One region of the Cognatishimia sp. WU-CL00825 genome, then DNA from elsewhere that is predicted to be linked to it. Evidence: riboswitches for the same ligand, from Rfam matches in the RefSeq annotation. Region 1 holds a riboswitch; the other holds the start of a gene.
The links. Region 1 has a riboswitch for cobalamin ahead of ABXG94_RS11710 (CbtB domain-containing protein). Riboswitches for the same ligand answer to the same signal wherever they lie in the genome.

Region 1 (3,407 bases):
TGGTATCCGCCAGCAATCGCTGCGCCGATTGATGCCGCGCCGCCAACCGCGCCACGTCTTCTGTCAATTGCGCCAGATCGCTTTCGCGCTCTTGCAAAACAGAAGCCGCTTCACGTGCTGCATCCGATGCCTCTTCCAAACGTTCCTCTTGGCCATCAGCCGCCTTTTCCAATTCGCGCTGTTCCCACTCCAGACGCTGCATGGTTTCACCGGCATCCTTGTTCAAACCCGCCTCACGCTCGATATCACGACTCAATTGTTCGATCCGATTGGTCAGGGTCAAAATCACCTGACGCGCGTGGTCTTCTTGGTCTTTCAACGCATCGCGCTGCACTTGCAAACGCTGTAAAATCGCGCTCGAAATGGCCTCTTCTTCGCGCAGCGGCGGCAAAGTCTTATCCAGATCCTCACGCAGCCGGCTTGCGGCTTGCGCTTCGGATTCAGCCCGCGCCGCTGCAAGGGTTTTTGCGCGCAAGTCCTCTTCGATTTTGGCGCGCGCATCATCCGCGTCACGCCAGCGCCGATACAGCAACATACCTTCGGATTGACGCAGTTCTGTGCCAATGGCCTTATAACGTGCCGCTTGACGGGCTTGCCGCGCCAAAGACGCCAGTTGTCCGGCCAATTGCTCGACCACATCGTCGACCCGCAGCAAGTTTGCCTCGGCGTTTTTCAACTTCAGCTCCGCCTCATGGCGTCGCTGATACAGGCCAGAAATGCCTGCCGCCTCTTCCAGAATCCGACGCCGCGCTTTGGGCTTGGAATTGATCAGTTCCGAGATCTGCCCCTGCCGCACCAATGCCGGAGAATGCGCCCCAGTCGAGGCATCCGCAAACAGCATCTGTACATCGCGCGCCCGCACATCTTTGCTGTTCACCTTATAAGCAGAGCCAACATCTCGCGTGATCCGCCGGTTGATTTCAAGGTTATCGTCGTCATTAAAACCAGCAGGTGCCAGCCGGTCGGCATTGTCAATTTGCAGCGCCACTTCGGCAAAGTTGCGCGCCGGTCGCGTCGCCGCCCCGGCAAAAATCACATCCTCCATGCCACCGCCGCGCATGGCTGTCGGGCGATTTTCGCCCATCACCCAACGCAGGGCTTCCAACAGATTCGATTTTCCACAGCCATTGGGGCCCACAACACCGGTCAAACCATCAGCGATGATCAGGTCGGTTGGGTCCACAAAGCTCTTAAAGCCCGTTAATCTGAGTTTGGAAAAGCGCAAATAGCAAGTTCCTGTGATTCCAGCGTCTCTAAACTTTGCAAAGTGGTAGCGCCCAAAGTCAACGTATTTCCCCACAATATTGCGGATATCGTCCAGTTATCCACAAGATATTGCGACATGCGTCAATTCCTACGTGGCTCCTGATGTCTTAAAAAAACGCACATTGGTCGCTATTCGCCTTGACCCAAACCCCCATAAACGGCCAAACAGGACCCATATGGTATCCCACGTGGCTTCACAGGGATAAATGGGAATGAGGAAGGGTCTATGGACCTCGGCCTCAGCCGCCCCCGCGACTGTAAGCGGCGAGCGAAACACAAGAACCACTGGGGGTTTCCCCTGGGAAGGCGTGTGACGCTGCGACCCGCGAGCCAGGAGACCAGCCATATGTTTTGGAAACCCCACCCGTCGGGTGTGACGGGACTAGGAGAAGAGATATGACGACGATTATTGCAAATATTTCCGCCGCACGTTCAAACATTGGCGCATGCGCATTGGCCCTGACCATTGGTGTTGCATTGTTGACAGTGTCCGGCATGGCCCAAGCAACTGTTCTGCACGACGCAGCACACGACCAGCGCCACGCGATGGCTTTCCCTTGCCACTAAGCCGCACACTTTAAAATGTCGAAAAATTTGTTATCCAGCGCGTTGTTCGCTGGTCTGATTGCAGGGGCCGTAGCGGCCCTTCTTCAGTTCGTGTTTGTGATTCCTGCTTTGCTGGAAGGCGAACTTTACGAAGGCGGAGAACGTCTCCACTTTTTGGTCGATGGCAGCACCCAATCCGAGCGCGGCGCGCCCGGTCTAGGCACCAAATGGGGCCGCCACGCAATGACCGTTGCCTTTAACATGGTAACCTATACCGGCTATGGTCTGATCCTCGCCGCCGCGATGGTGTTTGCGCGCGACAAAGGGGTTGCAAAAGTCTCTGCCAAGGCGGGCCTGATCTGGGGTCTTGCTGGCTTTATCGCAGTGCAACTGGCACCGGCTGTTGGCCTGCCACCAGAACTGCCCGGCACCCCAGCGGCCGAACTCGCCCCCCGTCAGATCTGGTGGATCTCTACGATTGTGGCAACCGCTGTGGCTCTGGCCATGATCGCCTTTGCGCGGTCTGGGATCTGGCAGATTGCTGGCGGGATCTTGTTGATCTTGCCGCATCTTATTGGTGCCCCACATCTGGACACCTATTTCGGCATCGCCCCACCCGAGCTTTCTGCTGAATTTGTCACGCTTTCTTTGGGCATGGCGGCCATCGGCTGGGCAACCTTAGGCTATTTCGCTGCCTTCTTTATCGAGCGCGGCGAAAGCTGAAAACGCTCACAAACCAAGATGTCTGGCCCGTTCTTCACAGAGCGGGCCATATTTGTTCTGCCCTGTCGAATGCCCGATAGCCGGCATAGGATCGCGGTCATCAAATCGCTGGGATTTTACCGACCAGACAATGCCGCAACCGCCCAGCTGCGCGCGCATCGGTGATCTCTCCATCTTGCGCCGCCACATACAACCCTGCCAAGGCAGCCGCATCCCCAACATCGCTTGCTGCCACATCAGAAAATAAATATGCCGTCTTGCCCACTCCTCTCAGGGCCAGCGACATCGGCGTATCACACAGGTTCAGGCAGGCCACCGTGCGCACCTCGATCTCTAGGTGACTCACGCGTTCAGCCAGCGCAGTTGCAAAATCTTCGCCGGGCAACTGCCCATTTTCTAAGCGACAAGTTTTACACAGGTAAATGACATCAGACATCGGGAAAACTTTGTTTTGTGACCCCACCGAATTATGCGAGAATTCTATACCCGGCAAGCCCTCATCCCCTGCCTACCCCATGCCCAAGGAAGCCCAAATGAACAAGGTTGACGTCACACAAGGCGATCCCAGAGACCCAGCAGCCACCGCGCTGCTGCAATCAAGTCATGCGTTGATGCAAGAGTTGTTTGCCGCTGAGGACAATCACTATTTAGAGATTTCCGACCTTTGCGCGCCCAACATTCGATTCTTCATAGCCCGCGCCCACGATCAGACAATGGGCTGTGTGGCCTTGGCCAATCAAGGCGCATATGGCGAGGTCAAATCGCTGTTTGTGTCCCCCACAGCCCGCGGGCTTGGGGTCGGCAAAGCCCTGATGCAGGCGCTCGAGGCCGAAGCGAAACAGCAAGCACTGCCCGTGCTCAATCTGGAGACC
Region 2 (3,407 bases), on a different contig from region 1:
GACAGCGGGTGTTTTAAAGCGGCCAGATTGGCCAGCCGCAACGAGGGCAGATCGCCGTCTGCTCTATGCCATCCTGCCGCGAAAGCCCCAAGGTCACTGTCGGAAAACGACAAGACAACCAAATCGGCCGGGCTTTGGCCCAGATCCGTTGGGGTCTCAGATTCCTCTAACCCGTGACTTTCGCGAAAGACGACATGCATAGGGTTTAATCCACCAGCGCCGCGCGAATGGCTTCCTTGTTTACGTCGTCATGTTCCGCAATCACGACAACGCGCCCTTTACGGCCTTCTTCAGCTTTCCAAGGGCGATCAAACTGGTGCCGCACCCGCGCGCCCACGGCCTGCACCAGCAAACGCATCGGTTTGCCCTGCACCGCCGCATAGCCTTTGACTCGCAGAATGTTCTGATCTTTGGCCAAACGCTCGATCCGTTCGGCAAAAGACACCGCATCAACCTGTTCTGGCAAATCAATCACGACACTTTCAAAATCGTCATGCTCGTGATCATGGTGCCCATCGTGATGGCTGGGCCGTGCGTCCATGTCATCCTCGGCCGCCGCATTCAGCCCCAAAATAATCCGTGGGTCCACCACGCCTTCGGCCACTTCAACAACCGGAATAGGACGCGGCGATTCAGCGGCAATCACCTCTTTTGCCTTTGCAACACCCTCAGGCCCAGCCAAATCAGGCTTGGTCAGCAAAATGATGTCCGCACAAGAAATCTGATCCTCAAACACCTCTGACAATGGGGTTTCGTGGTCAATGCTGTCATCCGCTTCGCGCTGGGCATCCACCCGCGCCACATCAGTGGCAAAACGACCCGCAGCCACAGCCTCGGCATCCGCCAAAGCAATCACGCCATCCACGGTGATCTTGCTGCGAATATCAGGCCAGTCAAAGGCCTTTAGCAATGGCTTTGGCAAGGCCAATCCCGAAGTCTCGATGATGATATGCTCGGGCCGCGGCTCCAGCGCCATCAACGCCTCGATGGTCGGAATGAAATCATCTGCCACCGTGCAGCAGATACAGCCGTTAGACAGCTCCATGATGTTTTCAGCCGGGCAATCCGGGATCGCGCAAGATTTCAAAATCTCGCCATCCACGCCCACATCGCCAAATTCATTAACCACCACAGCCAAACGCCTGCCCTGCGGATTTTGCATCAGGTTGCGCACCAAAGTTGTCTTCCCTGCGCCCAAAAAGCCAGTGATCACGGTGACGGGTAGTTTCTCAAGGTTGCTCATAAGTCTCTCTCACTCGGGCAGAACAAGCGGCGGAATGCGCGCGATACAATTTTTGCGGAAATGAACAGAACGGGTGCGCCATGGCACAAGCCCATCTGCGGTGTCGGCGTATTTCACGATGCCGTCATGCACCAGCTCGGCGTCATCCGCGCCAGTGAAATTGCCATAAACATAGGTCCAACGTGCGTCGCCGCCACGCACCGCCACCGAACAACCGCTGTCACAATTGCTGAGGCATTCAACCGATTTCACAGTCACATGCGCAGGCCACTCGCGTTCCATCAGGGCGGATGCCAGTTGCGCACCGGGACGCGGGCCTTCGATATTTGTGGGCTGTCCCGCACGGCAGGTCGCACAGACCAGCAGCTCAACAGGGGCCAGATCGCGAGCCAATTCAACAGTCACTATTTGTCTCTCCAAATCTCAGGAGGACAAGGGCGATAGGGCGGGGACGTGCAATACGTTTTCCCGACACCGGAACACCCCGTCCGGTTTCATGTCTTTCTGCGCTGGCAGGTCTCCCGGCTTGCGGATACCAAGGCCAAGGCCCTGTCGCTTTCCCAACCTTCCCGGCGCATTGCCAGTGGTCTGCGGAAAAACTCTCCGGTCACGGTCGCGGGGGCGGCTGCGCTTGGGATCTATCAAATCCTGTCGCATTCCCTTTTCACCTGTATTACCTACAGGAACCAACCAGACGGAAATGCGCGATAGGGCGTAACGAGTCAAGGACAGAGGATAGCACCGTGAGCGATAACACCGAGCAAAACGCCCGCCACACAGAGAAAATGAAGAAAATCAAGGCCGCGCGCGATCGCCTGATGGCCACCAAGACCGAAGAAAAAGGTCTGATCATGGTCCATACTGGCCCCGGCAAAGGCAAAAGCTCGTCTGGATTCGGCATGATCATGCGCTCGATCTCCCACGGCATGCCCTGCGCGGTGGTGCAATTCATCAAAGGCGCGATGGCCACCGGCGAACGCGACTTTCTGGAAACCCATTTCCCGGCTGAATGTAAGTTCTTTGTCTCTGGCGAAGGCTTTACTTGGGAAACCCAAGACCGCGAACGCGACATCGCCAAAGCCGAAGCTGGCTGGGAAAAAGCCAAAGAGCTGATCCGCGACGAGACCAACCGATTTGTCCTGCTGGATGAAATCAACATCGCCCTGCGCAATGACTATCTGAACATCGATGATGTGGTGGAATTCCTGCTGGAAGAAAAACCCGCCATGACCCACGTGTGTTTGACCGGCCGCAATGCAAAACCCGAACTGATCGAGGCGGCAGATTTGGTGACAGAAATGACGCTGGTGAAACATCCGTTTAGGGACGGTATTAAGGCGCAGAAGGGTGTGGAGTATTAATGCTTGAGGGTAGCAAAACCAAAATCAGCGTAAGTTCGATCGGTCAGTTCAATACCGTCGCTTGAACTGACCAGAGAGCCGACTGCCATTAACAATCCAAACAAATCTCGGGCAAGATCTTCGTCTTCTCCCTCCAAGTCATAAAATACGTTTCGGTCATATTTGATGTTTTCGAGCATCCTCAAATAAATGTTTCGCTTTGCGAAACGATCATAGGATTGACCGTAAGTTGTCATGTGCTCGGTCTCTACAAAGTTTCTTATTTTCGTAGCTACAGGATCATCAAATATGAATGCACTATCCTTTGTCGCTTCGAAAATTTTCACTTTTTCTCTTAGCTCAGCAAGTTCCAAGGCAGCAGAACCGTCAATCACGGTGTCACTCCTTACCCACCCTACAGCGTTTGTCCGTTTCTTTATGTCGGCCAATGCTACAAATGCCTCAAGGCCTAATTCTTTGGCTGTCTCCCAAAATCGAACGAGTTTTTGCTCGGTGAGTTTAGCTCTAAATTTCTCTAACGCGGCCCTGCCTCTATCCGAATTCTCAATAAACTCCCCCTTCAACTCATTAAACGGATCCCTATGCAGCAAGCGTATGATCGGCTTCCCAATTTCAATGGCATAATCATATTCCATCTCGGTATAGCTCAGCCCGGTTTCAGGATGGATTGACCCATAGCGCCCTGCCGAAATCAGGATGTAATAATCTGACTGATCAATGATCGTTTTGATGAATTCAAACTGCTCTTCATCCGCTGCCGGAAACAACTCCATCCCTGCCGGAAAGCAATCAGCCCGCAACAG

Region 2: linked by a shared signal. The riboswitch ahead of ABXG94_RS00940 (DUF1636 family protein) and the one ahead of ABXG94_RS11710 (CbtB domain-containing protein) in region 1 are both predicted to bind cobalamin.

The regions. Positions count from the first base shown of each region.
Region 1 covers NZ_BAABWX010000002.1:195,560-198,966, reverse strand. Annotated here, with positions in the region: gene smc (chromosome segregation protein SMC) at 1-1,225, opposite strand, end outside; cobalamin riboswitch at 1,427-1,627, shown strand; gene ABXG94_RS11710 (CbtB domain-containing protein) at 1,663-1,833, shown strand; gene ABXG94_RS11705 (CbtA family protein) at 1,849-2,535, shown strand; gene ABXG94_RS11700 (DUF1636 family protein) at 2,636-2,971, opposite strand; gene ABXG94_RS11695 (GNAT family N-acetyltransferase) at 3,069-3,407, shown strand, end outside.
Region 2 covers NZ_BAABWX010000001.1:198,539-201,945, forward strand. Annotated here, with positions in the region: gene cobN (cobaltochelatase subunit CobN) at 1-200, opposite strand, end outside; gene cobW (cobalamin biosynthesis protein CobW) at 206-1,243, opposite strand; gene ABXG94_RS00940 (DUF1636 family protein) at 1,253-1,648, opposite strand; cobalamin riboswitch at 1,738-1,949, opposite strand; gene cobO (cob(I)yrinic acid a,c-diamide adenosyltransferase) at 1,987-2,604, shown strand; gene ABXG94_RS00950 (DUF4062 domain-containing protein) at 2,601-3,407, opposite strand, start outside.